Regions from separate parts of the Paenibacillus sp. V4I5 genome, predicted to be linked through region 3. Evidence: riboswitches for the same ligand, from Rfam matches in the RefSeq annotation. Region 3 holds a riboswitch; each other region holds the start of a gene.
The links. Region 3 has a riboswitch for cyclic di-GMP ahead of QFZ78_RS21845 (putative bifunctional diguanylate cyclase/phosphodiesterase). Riboswitches for the same ligand answer to the same signal wherever they lie in the genome.
Positions count from the first base shown of each region.

Region 1: linked by a shared signal. The riboswitch ahead of QFZ78_RS26790 (GspE/PulE family protein) and the one ahead of QFZ78_RS21845 (putative bifunctional diguanylate cyclase/phosphodiesterase) in region 3 are both predicted to bind cyclic di-GMP.
Region 2: linked by a shared signal. The riboswitch ahead of QFZ78_RS25625 (hypothetical protein) and the one ahead of QFZ78_RS21845 (putative bifunctional diguanylate cyclase/phosphodiesterase) in region 3 are both predicted to bind cyclic di-GMP.
Region 4: linked by a shared signal. The riboswitch ahead of QFZ78_RS25615 (stalk domain-containing protein) and the one ahead of QFZ78_RS21845 (putative bifunctional diguanylate cyclase/phosphodiesterase) in region 3 are both predicted to bind cyclic di-GMP.

Region 1 is NZ_JAUSZB010000002.1:5,458,430-5,462,666, reverse strand. It holds gene QFZ78_RS26820 (TadE family protein) at 1-147, opposite strand, end outside; gene QFZ78_RS26815 (A24 family peptidase) at 144-665, opposite strand; gene QFZ78_RS26810 (Flp family type IVb pilin) at 764-955, opposite strand; gene QFZ78_RS26805 (Flp family type IVb pilin) at 968-1,165, opposite strand; gene QFZ78_RS26800 (Flp family type IVb pilin) at 1,199-1,381, opposite strand; gene QFZ78_RS26795 (DUF192 domain-containing protein) at 1,402-1,734, opposite strand; cyclic di-GMP riboswitch class I at 1,840-1,930, opposite strand; cyclic di-GMP riboswitch class I at 2,338-2,430, shown strand; gene QFZ78_RS26790 (GspE/PulE family protein) at 2,485-4,125, shown strand; partial or broken gene QFZ78_RS26785 (response regulator) at 4,155-4,237, shown strand, end outside.
Region 2 is NZ_JAUSZB010000002.1:5,174,167-5,178,403, forward strand. It holds gene QFZ78_RS25620 (S-layer homology domain-containing protein) at 1-1,491, shown strand, start outside; cyclic di-GMP riboswitch class I at 1,772-1,866, shown strand; gene QFZ78_RS25625 (hypothetical protein) at 1,913-2,155, shown strand; gene QFZ78_RS25630 (hypothetical protein) at 2,337-2,600, shown strand; gene QFZ78_RS25635 (metallophosphoesterase family protein) at 2,621-3,748, opposite strand; gene QFZ78_RS25640 (LiaF transmembrane domain-containing protein) at 3,997-4,237, shown strand, end outside.
Region 3 is NZ_JAUSZB010000002.1:4,357,658-4,361,894, forward strand. It holds gene QFZ78_RS21845 (putative bifunctional diguanylate cyclase/phosphodiesterase) at 1-1,333, opposite strand, end outside; cyclic di-GMP riboswitch class I at 1,421-1,509, opposite strand; gene ilvA (threonine ammonia-lyase IlvA) at 1,571-2,827, opposite strand; gene QFZ78_RS21855 (hypothetical protein) at 2,995-3,156, shown strand; gene QFZ78_RS21860 (S-layer homology domain-containing protein) at 3,313-4,237, opposite strand, start outside.
Region 4 is NZ_JAUSZB010000002.1:5,166,884-5,171,120, forward strand. It holds gene QFZ78_RS25605 (SRPBCC family protein) at 1-151, opposite strand, end outside; gene QFZ78_RS25610 (3D domain-containing protein) at 802-1,491, shown strand; cyclic di-GMP riboswitch class I at 1,693-1,787, shown strand; gene QFZ78_RS25615 (stalk domain-containing protein) at 1,843-4,237, shown strand, end outside.

The DNA.
Region 1 (4,237 bases), 1.1 Mb from region 3:
CCTCACCGTTTCTTGTGCAACGTTGTTCATGTTCATATAGGCATACATCAATCGGCCGAAATCGAAGATACCGCATACCAGCAATAAAAAAATAGGAAGAATAACGGCAAACTCCGTCAGCGACTGCCCTCCCTCATCTTTGATCATAAAATCCCCCACCCTCTAAGCCAAAGACTTAATACCGCACCTCCTGCAATCGCAACACCATACGGAAATGCTGCCGTAAAGGCGTCATCTTTCATAGCAGAAGATATTTTCATCCCATATCTTAGCAGCACTACCGAGAAAATAACTTGCTTGAGTCTCTCGATAACACCCTTACGTAATAGGAGGAGTGCAAGTGCGATCACACCGCCGATTAATGCCATGTAGACGGAAGCAAGCAGCACGAATGTTACGCCTTTGAATGCGCCGACAAGCCCGAGCAGCTTCACGTCGCCGGCACCCATTCCTCCTAACAGATATGGAATCAAAAGGATACCGAACCCCACAACAAAGCCTAGTACACCATCCACAAAACCAGGAAAGCCGTCAGATGCGCTTAGCAGCATGAAACCGATTACAGTGCCTGGTAAAGTGACTGCATTGTAAATCTTGCGTGACTTCAGATCGGTGAATACGCAGATGGCGAGAATGATAATGAGCAAACTGTCAACTACAACCATACCTGCCTCCCAAGAATGTTTTTATAAAAAGGGTCTACGTTCCGTAAAACGTAAGACCCTCTTCATTGGAGCGTTAATATAAAAGACAACCGCTGTTATTATGGAGTACCATTAGTCGCATTTGCTACATCTTGGTTGACTCTGTTGAAGAGTGTGAGAATATTACCCTTCAGTGCAAACAAAACACCAACTACACCAACCGCGATTACCCCAAGAACCAGACCATACTCTGTCATCCCTTGACCCTGTTCTTCAACCAAAAGATTTTTGATTTTGCTCACCTTAATCATTTCACTCCTTTTTTAATCGAGAAGTCCTACTGTTCTGGCTGATTGCTCGATGACTCGAACACTTTTATCGTAGAGGCTGTAAACCTCCAACTTTATACCAAATAAGATACTAACTACACCCACCGCAATAACGCCAAGTACCAAGCCGTACTCTGTCATACCTTGGCCTTGCTCATTTGTATACAAGTCTACTAATTTAGCTGTCATCATATAGTTCCCTTCCATACAAGAAGGCTGATTTTATTAAGTGCGAGTAGCTGCATTCGAGACATCATTGTTCACTCTGTTGAAGAGTGTAAGAATATTCCCTTTTAATGCAAACAGAATGCCAACTACACCCACCGCAATTACACCCAGAACCAATCCGTACTCTGTCATCCCTTGTCCTTGCTCTTCTGTTAAAAGACCTTTGATTTTGTTTTTCATTTTAATTTCCTCCTCGTTTTTTAAATAAATTGGACCGTTTGACCGACGGTCGTTCGGGTAAGGCCGATACTGCCTGCGGGAAGTTCCACCACTGAAGTCGTGCCTTTGAATACAGCGCCAACGCGTCCCGGCTTCAACTGCTCTTCTACGCCTACGACACGATGCTGTTTATCCAGATAAACCACATCAATCGCGTATTGCATGAAAAAGGTATGTACCGATCTACACGGTTCGATGTGAAGGCATAACCCGCTGGAAAGTCGCTTTGTAAAGAGCAACCCACGTAGTCTGCGACCAAAGGTTTTGGCCTCCATCACCTGCTGGGCTATCGTTTCGCCCGTATTCGTATTCACCAGCCTCAAACAGTCTTGACCCCCTTATGCCAAATAAAAACCCCACCTTTCCCGAAAGGTGGGGTTGCTGCTGTATATGCACAGCAAAACAAACGCCCTTCCTCTTTCGGCAGCTGGCTGGCTTGACACGTTTTGTCGTGCGTTAGCCCCTATAGCTTTGCGTCGCCGGTTTTCACCGGTTTTGCCTTTGTCGAGATTCCAGATGCGATGTTCCGCTTGGAATTCGTTGTGATGCTTTCATCATAGAATTCGACTTGATTTTTAGGTATCCACCAAAAAGCCCAATTTTCTAACAATTTAGATAACTCATTTTCATGCCAAAAGACACCTTCTCTTATAGTTCTCCTACTATTTATTGTGGGTATAAAGTGATAACGCTGTTCCATCATTTAGGAGAAAACCCCTTGTTTTATGTCATTCCCATAAATTCATAGGCTTTGAAAGGCAGGATTTTTTTTAGGCTGGACCTACATCCGAACCAAAAAAAAATGCTGAAAATTAGGAAAATAGTACGACTAGTGCAAGGAAGGAATTTAAATAAACTTACAGAATGTTATTATTCATGTCGAATTATATGGTTAGACGAATCCTGTAATCCAAGTGAATGATAAAAGGCAAACCCGCGCGAAAGCCGGGGACGCAAAGCCACGGTTCTAACCCATCGAGATACGATGGCATGAAAGCCGGGCCGCTCTAGCAGCTTGGTTTTTTATTTTTCATTAAATAGATACGTTCAGTAAGGAGGAGCACATGCGCATTGGCGAACTTCTAGTCATGAATGGCGTTATTACGGAGGAGCAGCTCGATCAGGCGCTTAAGGAACAGACGCGTCACCCAAAAAAGCTCGGGGGGATACTGACCGAATTTGGGTTTATCACCGAGCGTCAGCTCGTCGAGGCGCTGGAGTTCCAACTAGGCGTACCTGTCGTAAATCTCAACGAAACGATATTTGATCTTCCTACAGTCCAGCTCATAGATGAATCGATTGCCAGGAAGTATCATCTCGTTCCAATCAGCTGCGCCGGAGGTAAACTCAAGGTGGCCATGATCGACCCTTTAAATAAAGAGGCGATTAAAGCTATTCAAATGGCGACGGGTATGAGTGTTCAACCGTTTATAGCCATGCGAATCGAAATGGAAGAAGCCATCAACCGATATTATGGTGTCGATACAACCGTAGAAACGTTGAATGAAATCATTCAAGCCGGCGTATATCAACAAGCAAGTGGCATTCATATCGAACCGCATGAAGACGGGCTTATAGTCAAATACCGAATTGACAGTTCGCTCAAAAATAAGAAAACGCTTTCTAAACACATGCATGAAACGTTGTTCAAACGCATCAAACTTCTAGCCAATCTAAATGCCTCTGAAGAGCGGCTGCCACAAAACGGCCGTTTTCAGATTAAGGTTGACCACAAGCAGTTGGATATACGCGTATCCACCCTGCCAAGTGTTAACGGCGAAAGCCTATTTCTTCGCTTGACAGATAATTCTGAACCTCAACTAGCCATTTCCGAGCTTGAGTTCAGTGAAACCAATTTGCAAAAATTCGAAAAAGCGCTTGGACTGCCAAGCGGCATGATCTTGATTTGCGGGCCGGAAGGCAGCAGGAAAACTTCCATGTTATATTCGATCCTCACTCGACTGACAAACGAAAACCATAGAATCATAACCATCGAAGATCCAATAGAGCTCAGAATGCCGGGAATTACACAGGTGGAGGTGAACGAACAGCTCGGCCTGACTTTTGCTCATGTGCTTCGGTCGGTATTGCGTCAGGATCCGAACGTCGTCATGGTCAGTGATATCCATGATGCGGAAACGTTTGAAATGGCAATAAGGACGACCCTCACCGGCCGTATTGTGCTCGGTGCCATATATGGCAGCAGTGCAGTCAAGACTATAAGCCGGCTGATGGACATGAATAAAGACTCGCACCTGCTCAGCGCTTCGCTTTCCTGCATTGTGACTCAGCGTTGGGTAAGGCGAATATGCCGTCAATGCGCTCAATCCTTGCCCGCTACCGAAGATGAAATCAAGCTATTTGAAGCTCATGCAGTTCTGCATTCGGATGATCAGAAGAACGGAAAAGGAATTATCGGCAATTTCCGAACCTTGGTATCCACCCAGATCAGCGGCAAATTAACCGTGACTCGAGGGACTGGCTGCAGAGTATGCAACGATACCGGTTATCGAGGTGTGGTTGCCCTACAGGAGGTGCTGCTTATTGACGGAAAGCTGCGCGAGCTCATTACTGGGCAACGTCCGATCCAGGAAATCGAAAACCATTTAGTGCAAATCGGCTACAAAACGATATTGTACGATGGGCTACTCAAAGTTCGTGAAGGCATCACTACCGTCGAAGAAGTGTTAAAAACGATCGATTGACAGCAATCCAATTCTAAGGGGGAACTAGGATGTCTTACCGATTTCTTATTGTTGATGATACCCAATTCATGCGCAAAATGGCTGCCGATTGCTTAAAGCAGAATGGTTATGA
Region 2 (4,237 bases), 820 kb from region 3:
TACCGAATTACGATTCCTAATGGAACTGTATTACCTTCTGGTGCTGTCAAAATCGCAATAGCAGCTTTGAATGCATTCGGGGAAAGCAGTAACCTATCCATTTTGGAGAACATTGAGTCTACAGGGACTCCGGATGAGGGAACCGACCCAGTTCAAGTTCCAGATCCAAATCCAAATCCAAACCCAAACCCAGAGCCAAGCCCAAATCCAGGTTCAGGATCGGTACCAGTCTCAGATTCAACTGCACCCAAAGTGGAGATAAGTACTAATGATAAGGGGCAAATTGTAGTCAAGCTTACATTTACAAATGAACAATTGGCTGAACTCATTGCTAAGCAATTGCTGAGTCAAGTGGATTCTTTAATTAAATCGGTTGTTATAAAGATTCAAGGACAAGGGGACTTTGCTCAAACGGAGTTAAGTGCATCTGCGATCACACAAGCAGATTCTGAGAATGCTGAAACTATGATTCACGTTCAATCCTCAATAGGAGAAGTAAAGTTTAATGCGGATTCAATCAAACAAGCTGTTGAACAGCAAGGACTAGCTGTAGATACTACAAAAATTACAGTAACTTTCAGCAAGATTGATGCTGAGTTAGAAAAGTCTTTTGGCATCCTGCTTCAACAATCCTCAGCAGAGCAAGTATTGAAACCAATTGACTTTACAATACAAGCTGCGTCTGGGGATAAACAAATCGAAATAACCTCAGTAAATTCTTATATTCAGCATTCTCTATTGGTTCCTGGGATGACGAACATTACTGCTAGCAAGAATTTGGTTGGTGTGGTCTTTGATCCCATTACGAATTCTTACTACCCAGTTCCAACGTTTTTCACGGTTAGTGAAGATGGAACACTGCAAGCAAATATGATGCGTAAGGGTAATTCTATTTATTCCTTAGTGAAGAATGTAAAAACCTTTGAAGATGTACCTTCGTCTCATTTTGCCAAGGAGGCAATTGAAACCCTGGCATCTAAATTCATTATTTCTGGTTATGATAACGGTTCTTTCGGATATGACAGACCAGTTACACGTGCTGAATTTGCTGCCTTACTTATAAGAGGGCTGGGCATTCAGCCTAAGAGTGGATTGCCTGCAAAATTTAATGATGTACAGACAAACGCATGGTATGCTGCACCTGTGTATGCTGCTGTTGAGGTTGGTTTAGTAAGTGGATATGAGGATGGTACCTTTAAACCAGACCAACCGATTACCCGTCAGGAAATGATGAAAATGGTTCACAGCATGCTGCAAGCAGGTGGATACACAAAACAATTAACGGAAACAGAAAAGAATGCGGCTATTAACAAATTTGGAGATCAATTGAGCATTCAACCATGGGCAAGAGAGGCTGTTGCCGTTGGTATACAGGAAGGCATTGTTAATGGTGTTACCGATTCGACCTTCTCCCCTGCAACGCTAGCGGACCGAGGACAAAGTGCTAAGATACTGTACCAAGCTTTAAAGGTTTTAAATTTTATTAATTAAATGTAGCAGGTGAATGTGGCGACCGTACCCTAGATGGGAACGGTCGTTCCTTATTTGTAGGACGGGATATCAGCACGATGGTAGGTATTAATGGAGAAGGGCGTAACGCCAAGAACATTGTCCTACTTAAACTTTTTTGTGTAAAATCACACACATTGTGTACTGAGCACCTCTTTTTTGTAGAAATATGTTGAATTTCATTATTTTATGGAATACCATGGAAATAGTTAGTTCTTTACGACTAGCAATAATGAGCGAAACACACCTAATATCAAGCAATAATGAACAAAGGCAAATCCATCGAAAGGTGGAGACGCAAAGCCACGGGTCTAAGCCATGAGTCACACTTCATGGGACGATAGCCGGGTTACTCTTTAGAGGCTTGTTTTTTTATTGCCAAAAAAGAAAGGAGGGTCCCAAAATGGCAACCTATCTTATGCTGATTAAAGTGTTCGACGATGCCGAAAAGGTCATTTACAAATTTGGTCCAACAGAAGAAAGTTTGGGTGAAATTGAATTTAATCTAGTTCATGAAGAATTTCGGCAGCTAGAGAGAGTTCCAGGTACTACCAAAGACCATATGTTCATGAAGGCTGCTTCAGCTATTGCAAGATGTTATGCAGAGGGAGACGGTTTTCCGGACAAAACTTTTTTTGCTTCATAAAGAATTGTCTTAATTCTAACATCGCTTCCGGTTCGACTAGAGATTGTTTTTGATATTATGGATCTTGATGATTGTGAACCGCGGGATATTAAAAGCACGGTTATCGTTTCTTATAACCAACTAAATAAGATTCAGAGTATTCCTGTTCCGGAAGGGCTGTAAAAGAAGAGGTGGAACAAAAATGATATTTATAAGAGATGCGAATATCAAAGCCATTTCTATAGGCTTATTCATCTATATAGTCTGCCTTTTCGCATTTCCCCTTCTATTGGCCTTATTATTTGTAGGGATTAATGACATGAATGATTTTGAAACGCAAACATTTAAGGAAATTGATCTCATTACGGAAGAGGCGGTATGGTACTTATCTGCACTTACTGCAGGTTACGCTGCTTCATTAATGTTTTGTGATGGTTCTTTGTTAGATGATGTGCAAAAAAGCTAAGCTTGGCCACTCGGCTAGACTTAGCTTTTATTGCGTTGTCCGACCATAATCGCTTGGATGCCTTTATTATTCCCCCCATAACGCTTCACAAATGCCGGCTCAATCCACCTCTTCTCCGAATGCTCACGCCCCTGAATCACGATACGGTCCATATAAACGTCCACAACGATGCTCTGGCTAGCCGCGCTGCCTTCAGGCTCATTATTTGCATTCCATATTTCCTGTACTGAGGCGCTGGATACGGCTAGGAACTCCAACTGTTTTATCTGCTTAGTCGTCTCCAAATTCCAGTGGGTATGTCCACTGAAGAACACAATATTCGGATATGCATTCACAATCGCCCTGAGCTCTTGATGCTGTACAACTCCGAGCTCTTGATCCGAGCCGTCCACGGTATGAACGAGTGGTTGATGCAAGAAAACGAAAATAGGCTTGTCCGGCGCTGCAGCCGCAGCTGCCTTCAATTTTTCCTGAAACCAAGTAAGTTGTTCAGTGGATAGATAGGCATCCTCTTTCACGTTAGGATCCACATCGCGATAAAATTCACCACCAAGAAATAGAAAGTGATAGTCCTCCATGACGAGCTCATGGTAGGGCTTTTCATAGTTAAACATCTGATGGAACAGGTCAATTGCTTTTTGGCTTGTCCATTTCGGATTCAGCTTGCTGGTATCCTGATCGCCATTCTCCGTTTGCCACATCCCATAATACTCATGATTACCCATCGTTGCATGAACGGGAGGTAAGGTGTGTTCGCTCATAATGCTGACTAGACTCCGATTATCTGCTTCGTTGCCATTGCTGAGGTCACCATTGAGCACCATAAGTCTGCTGTCAGGTCGGATGAGATGATGATCGGCTAAAGCCGCACGGAAGCGCTTTTGTGAATCTTCGTCTTCTGCACCCACATGTACGTCACTCAGCACGGAAAAAGAAAAGAGTGGTTCATTACTTGCTGTGGATGTTTTTTTAGGAATAGTACGAAAAAGTTTTACCATAGGCAGTGGCTCTTTACTAAGAATATCCGCCATAAATGATTTCGAAACAGGCGCTATCGCCGTTGCTTCCCAAGCAAAGGTAGGGAGTAGTAGAAGGAATAAAGCGGATAACAGGATGCGTATAGTTAACGTTTGTAATTGTTGTTTCATATAAGTAAAACCTTCCTTTTCCCAGGATAAAAGCGCGGGTTACCAAGTTTGTTAAGTATTTAACCAATATGTCTGTCGTATAAACACTGTTTTTGACTGACACAGGTCTTAGATGCGCCCCGACTAAGGTCTAGGAACAAATACCGTCGTTAGTCCGTTTTGGAAAGCTTCGTTTTTACCTAAAATAAAGACATGAACAAGAGCACAGCACAACAACACAGCAAACAACGAAAGGCGGTGACGAAACGATGAAAAGAAATACGGGCTTAGCCGCTCTGCTAATCGCATTCGGTGCACTGATTCTGTTAAATAAGCTAGGCATTCACATGGGACCTTTTATTGGCTCGGTGATGGGATACTTGATTCCAATAGGAATGGTTGGCCTTGGTTATGTAGGTATTCAGAACGGCAGCAAATTCGGTTGGATCATTGCAGGGCTTGGCGCTATCATCCTGATTAGTAAATTAGCTGGTTGGATCATCATTTTAC
Region 3 (4,237 bases):
CGTCGTCTACCAAATCCCGGATCAATGTGCTATCCAATTTAACGCTATCGAGCGGCATACCTTCGAGCCCGCTTCGTGTAAATAAACCTGTACACAAGTCATCCATAACGATACGTACACCGAACTTCTTCAGCATAATCAATTTCTCGCTAGCCTCTTGTACATTGGAAGATGTGATACTTTCCGTAAGGTCCAGTTCCACCAACATCGGATCTATACCTGTCTCTTTCAAAACAACGGCAATTTCCTCAATAAAATGCTCATCTTTAAACTGTGAAGCCGTTACGGCTAGGGTCATTCTCAGCGGTGCGTAGCCCTCATCCTGCCAGATTCTCATCTGTCTGCATGCCGTTCGTACAGCCCATTTCCCGATGGGTAACATGAACCCCATTTCCTCGGCCGCTTTCTTCCAATCCATACTGGATGCGAGGAGGGCGTCTCCCTTGCTCCAATGAATGATCGCTTCCATTCCGATTAATTTCCGGTTTGTTATTTCATATTGAGGCTGATATAGGATTTCAAACCGATTGTTGTCTAAGGCCGATCGAAGCTCTTTCTCCATGTGAGCTTTGCTCTTCACCATGGCATCGATGTCAGAAGCATAGAATTGGAACTGGTTATGTCCTCTGTTTTTGGCCGTATACATCGCTTCATCTGCATACGCCATGAGCTGCTCAGGCAGCATACCGTCTAACGGATACAATGCTATCCCAATACTAGCTGTTATGGTTACAGGCATTCCATCTAGGATAAAAGGCTCTTCCAGAGCCATTTGAATTCGGGAAGCTACAACTCTTGCATCTTCAGGCTTTGCAAAAGATTCTAGTAAAATAGTAAACTCGTCGCCACCTTGTCGGTACACCGTATCCGACCCCCGCAGGCAGCTCAGCAAACGTTCTGCTGCAAGGCGAATTAAACGATCACCATAAGCATGACCTAATGAATCGTTGACATCCTTGAATCGGTCCATGTCCAAGAACATAACAGCCGCCAGCTGTTCATTGCGTTGCGCATGCAGGAGTGCCCGCTCCAGTCGGTCATTAAACAATCGGCGATTGGGTAATCCTGTCAATGTATCGTGATACGCCAGAAAGGCTAGTTGTTTGCTCTTTTCTTCCTGCTCTCTACTAGTAAGAAGCAGTTGCCCTACACTCTTCGCAAAAAATAGACAGATTAGTGCTTGAACAAGCATACTAATGAAAACGTAAGGCGAAAAGGAGAAAGAAGAAGCAGCAAGTAGATTAATGGTCAACAAAAAGAAGCCCAGCACGCCCAGATAGACCAACGTTTGCGCTTTCATATGCTGTATCCACTTAGAAAGTATGCCTTTCATTCTTGAACCTCCTTATCTGATATGAGAAAAAAGGCTATTCCGAATCGGAATAGCCGTAGGTGTACCTGTCTAGGTAAACTGCAACCTGTCGGCAGCCCAGCCATCATTGTTGCAAAGGCAACCTTAGACCTGCAGCTTTGCGTCCTTACCTTTCGATAAGTTTGCCTTTACGATATTAAGGGAATTCATGGGACTAATTAACTATATCATATCCATTCCGCATTTGGCTAATTTTCCTTAAATAAGCAAATTAAAGAGCTTGGGATCCTTATTTATTTCTATATAGCCATAATCCTTCTGGGATAGGCGCTCAATAAGCCCCTCATAATCATCTTTATTTTTGAGCTCAATGCCGACCAGCGCCGGAGCATCGTCCCTGTTATTTTTTTTCGTATACTCAAATCGGGTAATGTCGTCTGTGGGTCCTAAGACTTCTTCTAGAAATTCGCGCAATGCCCCAGCACGCTGCGGAAAATTAAGAATAAAGTAGTGCTTCAAGCCTTCATACACGAGTGATCTTTCTTTAATCTGCTGCATACGGTCAATGTCATTGTTGCCGCCGCTGATGATGCAGACTACATTCTTACCGCGAATCTGCTCCCGATAGGTATCAAGTGCTGAAACCGGGAGTGCGCCAGCGGGCTCAATGACAATCGCGTTATTGTTGTAAAGCTCCAGAATGGTTGTACATTCCTTGCCGGAAGGAACAATTACGATATCCTCCAGCTTTTCTTTGCAAATGTCAAAGGTAAGCTCGCCGACCTGCTTTACAGCTGCGCCGTCTACAAACTTCTCAATCGTAGATAAGGTCACGACCTTCCCCTGCTTGAGCGCTTCCGTCATACTTGCCGCGCCTTCTGGCTCAACACCGATAATACGTGTACGTGGAGAAACACTATCCACATACGTCGCAACTCCCGCTGCAAGGCCACCACCACCAATTGTTGCGAAGATGAAATCAGGAGATTCGGGCATTTGATTCAAAATCTCGAGGCCAACTGTGCCTTGCCCGGCAATCGTACGGACATCATCGAAGGGGTGTATGAACACCTTATTCTCTTGAGCACAGTAGGCTTTGGCATGGTTAGACGAATCATCGAATGAATCACCTGTGAGAATAACTTCAACAAAAGATCCGCCAAATAGCTTAACTTGGGAAATCTTTTGTCTAGGCGTTGTCGTTGGCATGAAGATTTTTCCTTCAATACCAAGCTGTTTACAGGAATAAGCCACACCCTGCGCATGATTGCCGGCGCTCGCACACACGACACCCGCTTCGCGTTCCTCCGGTGTTAAACTTTGGATCACGTTATACGCTCCGCGAATTTTGAAAGAACGAACAATTTGCATATCTTCACGTTTAAGATAAACGTTGCATTCATACAAGTTAGAGAGCAGCTCATTGCGTTGCAAAGGCGATGGTTCGATCACCCTGCTGAGCACATGATTGGCCCTAATAATATCTTCCAAACCTACTTTACTGGAAACAACCATTTTCTCTTACTTCCTTTCTCCACATTGTGCTATTAAAGTTTTAAAGATTATTGTAGCACAACTCTGCCCGCCTGTACGAAAATAATATTGGTATAGCTTTATCCTATGTTTCACTTCATGCCCAGCAGGGTATTACATAGCAATACAACTTCAAAGGAGTGATTCAAATGTCGACGCAGCCTCGCAATATCGATATCGAAGAACGCCATGTGGAGAAAAAATCGGATTCCAGTTTAGTTGCTTCTACTTTCATCAAATATGCGGCTTACATCGTCATCATCTTCGGTGTTCTGTATTTCCTAGTTCGTTATGTATTTCCAATGTTCTAAGCTAGGACGTAAGTTGTGTTGTGTCCTCATCAATGAGGGTACGATCACATCTGGAGCTAGCACAACCACAAGAAGCCTCAAACCCACTAACAAGTGGATTAGAGGCTTCTTGTATTTGTTAGGAGAGGTGTTTGCCAACTCCCCTCAACCACTTATTTAGTAATAGTAACGAGGCTGCTCCTGCAGCTCAGACCGTCTTTGCAAGAAACGGTAGAAGGCACTGGCCGCCTGTGCTTTCGTCACTTCTTGTTGAGGTATAAATTGTCCATCGTTCAGAGACATAATATTCAGCCCCACCACAATAGCTGCATCACCAACATTCTTAAGCTTAGCAGCATCTGCGAAATTGCCATTGAAGATCCCATCGAACTTCGTCAAGCTCTTGTAGCCAAGCGCCTTCACGATTAACTGTGCCATTTCTTCCCGATTCATCGCAGCTTCTGGATTAAATTCAGCACCTACATCTAGCAAACCGCGATCAACCGCATTTTCGACATACGCAAAATAAGGAGAAGATTTGCTCACATCGGCAAAAGATGCCTTCCGTTCTGCCCCGTAATAAATACCACCGTTACCGCCATTCATGGCAATAACGAGCATTTTGACTAACTCGCCACGTTGAATGGTTTGATCCGGATTCACTTTGCCATCCTTCACATCCAGCGCTTGATAATCGAGCATAAGCTGAAGCTCATTTTTAGCCCAGTGATTGTCAATGTCGCTTACTGTCACTTTATCCAAAGAAATCACTTCACCCGTTTCACTATTCCGCCATTGACCGTTTTGCGCATCCAAGAGGAAAGGTTCACGGTTGAATTTGGGAACGAGTGAATAGACAAGCTTGGCATCTAGTTTCCCGTCTGCCTTCAGATCCATGGATTGTGGGACATCCCCAGCTGCCATCATCACTCTGTATTTCTCCAGTGGAATTCCACCGGTGAACCCGCTGCCTTCCACCACATAATTTAACTTGATGTCAAACTGTGCAAGCCAAAGATCCTTGGCTTTATCAATGGCCAGCACCTGCGGCTTTTGCTGTGGATATGGCAGATTGCTGATGGAGAAGTGATACCCAACAAGT
Region 4 (4,237 bases), 810 kb from region 3:
AGCCTGTTGGTCCCCACCAGTGAGCTAAATGTTCAGCCTCAGTCCAAGCTTTGAAAACGAGTTCGCGTGGGGCATTGAAGATACGAGTAAGAACCAACTCGCCTCCTTCTAAAGTTACATCGTAGTTTTTCCCTGATTTTTCTTGTGTCATGTCTAATCCTCCAATTCAAATTGTTTTTTCTTTTCCTTCTCTAACATTTGCTGCAAATAATCGTCCAAGCGATCGAATCTCTCTTCCCACATACGGCGAAAAGAGTCTAGCCATCCATCCATCTCTTTGAACGACTGAAACGTCGGTAAGAGCACTGAATGTCTTATTTATAAACACAATATACTCCGTATGGAATATTCCTGTCAAGGAATATTTAATAAATGAAATCGCTGCTTCGTGAAAAAACAAGAAAGACTATCATACCGGCATTCTTTCACATATAAACGTTTGTTAGTATATTCCAAGATTCATTTTGTATGCGATTCAAGCTTTTCTTATTTCTTTACCCATTTTATCTTGCTTATTTTTTGGCACTCTGTCCGCCTTGTTTATCATCTTTTTGCCATCAATGCCGCTTCTTCCGTTTCCTTTTGCAAACTGTGAATGTTTATTTGCACGCCTGCTGCCGTTAACTGAACACCAATATCATCATTGTAAATAGCGTACTATATGTTTCTCTCATGAGGGTGAGTTTATAGTTATTCACTGCCTATCAAAATGAGGAAGTTTAATACGAGACGTATATAAATCATAGAATTGGTCGAATCTAGTAGCTATAACTCTATTATTTTTTATGAGGAGGAAATACTATGTTTCGTAAAATTCTTTATGTTACTTTGACGCTTCCGTTGCTGCTTTGTTTGTGGCAGGTGAAACCCGCCTATTCGTACCCTGAAAGTGAAGATGGGGGGGAATTACCTCCTACGTATAGTATGGCAAGAAATGCAGGTCCTGTGGAAGAAGCCTCTCAAGCTGAACTTGTTCAGCCTAGGACGCAGTATCAAGTGGACCGAGGGGATACGCTGTATAAAATTGCTCGGGATTTTGGCATATCAGTAGATGATCTTATCAACTCTAACGATATTCCGAATCCGAACCAGCTAACGATTGGTCAAAGTCTAACGATTCCGATGGGTGAAGATGAGGTTGGTTTACCTAATGGTCAAAAGAAAATTATCAAAAAAGTGCTGAACACAACCCTTACCGCATATACAGCAGGCTTTGAATCAACAGGTAAAAAGGCTTCCCATCCCATGTACGGCATCACATTTAGTGGTCTTAAAGCCAAAGAAGGACGCACAATAGCCGTGGATCCGGCTGTTATTCCTTTAGGATCTACGGTGTTCATTGACGGCATCGGTATTCGTAAAGCGGAGGATATTGGTTCTGCTATTCGCGGTTCCAGAATTGATGTATTCATGAATGATTTGAGCGAAGCTCAGGAATTCGGCGTGAAGAAGAATGTGAAAGTCTATTTACTAGACAAAGAGAATGTTTAAATCGATAGACAATTTACTAGGGCTAAGGGTCAACTGGATCATCCGGTTGGCCTTTTTTGTGTGAAAGCACACACTTTGTGTATGGATTTCCTCTTTTTTGTAGAAAAGTGTTGAATTTTGAAATAACGTGGATTAATATGGAAAACAGTCAGTTCTAAATAACTAGTACGAATGAGTAAAAATACCTAATAACCAAGCTATAATGAACAAAGGCAAATCCATCGAAAGGTGGAGACGCAAAGCCACGGGTCTAAGCCATGAGTCACAACTCATGGGATGATAGCCGGGTTGCTCTATTGAGCTTGGTTTTTTGTGTTATCTAACATGGAGATTGAGAAGGAGCGAGTGCGTATGAGGTTTATAGGAAAGAAATTATGGGTGCTTATCTTGATGATTGCCATCGGTGCAGGGTCTTTTGGTTTACTGCCAAAAAGCGCATTTGCAGAGTTATTCACCTCAACAGACAAGCCAATGGAGTACACGTTGCCTGTGTCTGCTGCGAAGATCACAGGCAATCAGATGGTTTACCTAGGGCAAGATAATCCAGGTTGGTGGCAGGTGTTCAGCCGCAACTTGGAGTCAGGAGAGTTGAATCAACTCACTGACACTAAGACGTATAAGCAATATTTATCGGCAGGAGGAGGATATGCCGTCTATTTGGAGGCTCAAAAGCATGTCGTGCTTATAAATCTTCTAACCGGTGAAGTAACCGAGACTGAAATTCCTCCGTATCCTTATGATCAGATTGGCACTGATGGGAAATATATTGTTTTCTATAAGCCAATTGAAGGGATGCTCGGGGTTTATAACCTGGAAACTAAAGTAACCAAAGAGATCGGAAAAGGCAAAAGCGCTTTAATCGATGATGGTATTGTCGTTTATATTAGCAATACAGGCAGCATAGAACGCTACGACGCAAAGGATGGATTATCCAGAACATTGTACAAGCCAACAGATGGTTACGTCAGGGGTGGTAACGAATTTGCGTTTGACGGCAAGAACGTTATCTGGACTCATTCGCTCTATCCCAAGCCAGGTTTTCAAACACGTATGCTAAACGTTGAAGAAATCGACACCCTTCCACAAGTGCTAAGCACCTTCAATGAATTTGGAATTCCCCCCCAAACTTCCATTGGGACTGGCATAGCAGCATGGCCCGTGTTCGAAAATGGAGCTTACCATATTATCGCTGCAGATATTGCTTCAAGACAAACGGGCATTGTTGGAGACAAAGAGTTCCTCATTGGCATCTACAACGACCAGCTTGTGCTGAGAATGAAGGACGAAACCATCAAATTTCGTCAGCTCCAAAAGACAGGTGAAGGTCAGATAGCAGACACGCTCGTTTCGGCTGTTCCTTATTTCGATAGTGTCCCTGCTGGTGTCAGAGAAAGTATCGGAAAATTAGGTTATATTAAAAAACTGTCCACGCAGGACAATAGCGTAACCGTTTACTCACCAAAAGTCCCAGACTCTGATTTTTATGAGGCTGTCACTATTAGCTTCAGTGATGATAAAGATTTAGCGCTTACCAAAGCACTTAAGCCTAGCCAAAAAATGGTCAGCTACCCATGGACAGTATCTTTTGATTCACGTAATGACGTCCTGAAACTCTCGATGACCTACATGAAGCAAAGAGTTCCAGCAGGAGAGCAGAACAAACTTGGTATTTATCGACTTGATTCCGGTGTATGGACATATATGGGCGCTTTGTTCGAGGAGAATAACACACGGTTATATACAGACATTATGGAATCAGGCGTGTATGCTGTGCTATACTTCGATGTCCCGAATGAGTTTGTTCGTGATTATTGGATGCAGAAGCGAATCGAACAATTGAATACGGATAAACCGATTCGAGTTTTCTTGGACGGAGAAGAAGTAACCTTCCATCAGTCCCCTATGCTGAAGGACGGATCAACGACGGTTGAATTTAGACCTATTTTCGAAAAGCTAGGATTGGAAATTGAATGGAATGATTCGAAACAGAGCGTTAAAGGAACGAGTCAGGGTAAGTCACTCTCTCTCATACTGGGACAGGAAGAAGCAGACGTTAATGGCATTACTACCTCATTGCCAACCGCTCCTTTTCTAAACCAAGGCTATACGTTCGTTCCGCTGCGCTTTGTTGGCGAAGCAACAGGACGCAAGGTACTGTGGGACGCTAATCTGAAAGCCGTCTATATCTACGATCCCGCAACCGAAGGAAAGCTATATGATGACAACGGCGCACTTATGTACGAGGGTCAACTCAAGAACGGTCAAATGAACGGTAAAGGAAAACTATACCGCGATAATGGATCGCTATGGTACGACGCCGTGTTCCTCAATAATGATGTCGTTGGACCAGGTGTCATCTATTTTTCAGGTAACCAATACGGTCGTGACCGAACGGGTGAAATTGCGATTGCGGAAAAGTTCGAGAGTGGACGCCAGACAGGATACGTTATCAACATTGATGACAGCAGCTTCATAGCTTTTGAAGGTGAAACTAAATTAGGGATTTTTAATGGAAAAGGAAAGTTATACCTCGCAGATAAGCTTGTCTACGATGGCGAGTATAAAGACAATCTATATGACGGATATGGCAAATATTTTATCAATGAAGAGCTTCAGTACGAAGGCAATTGGGTTAAGAATATCCCTAATGGACACGGGAAAACTTATGAAAAATCGGAAGATAAGGTTTATCTCTACGAAGAGGGACAATATGTTGACGGAATGCTTAACGGGAAGGGAACTCAAT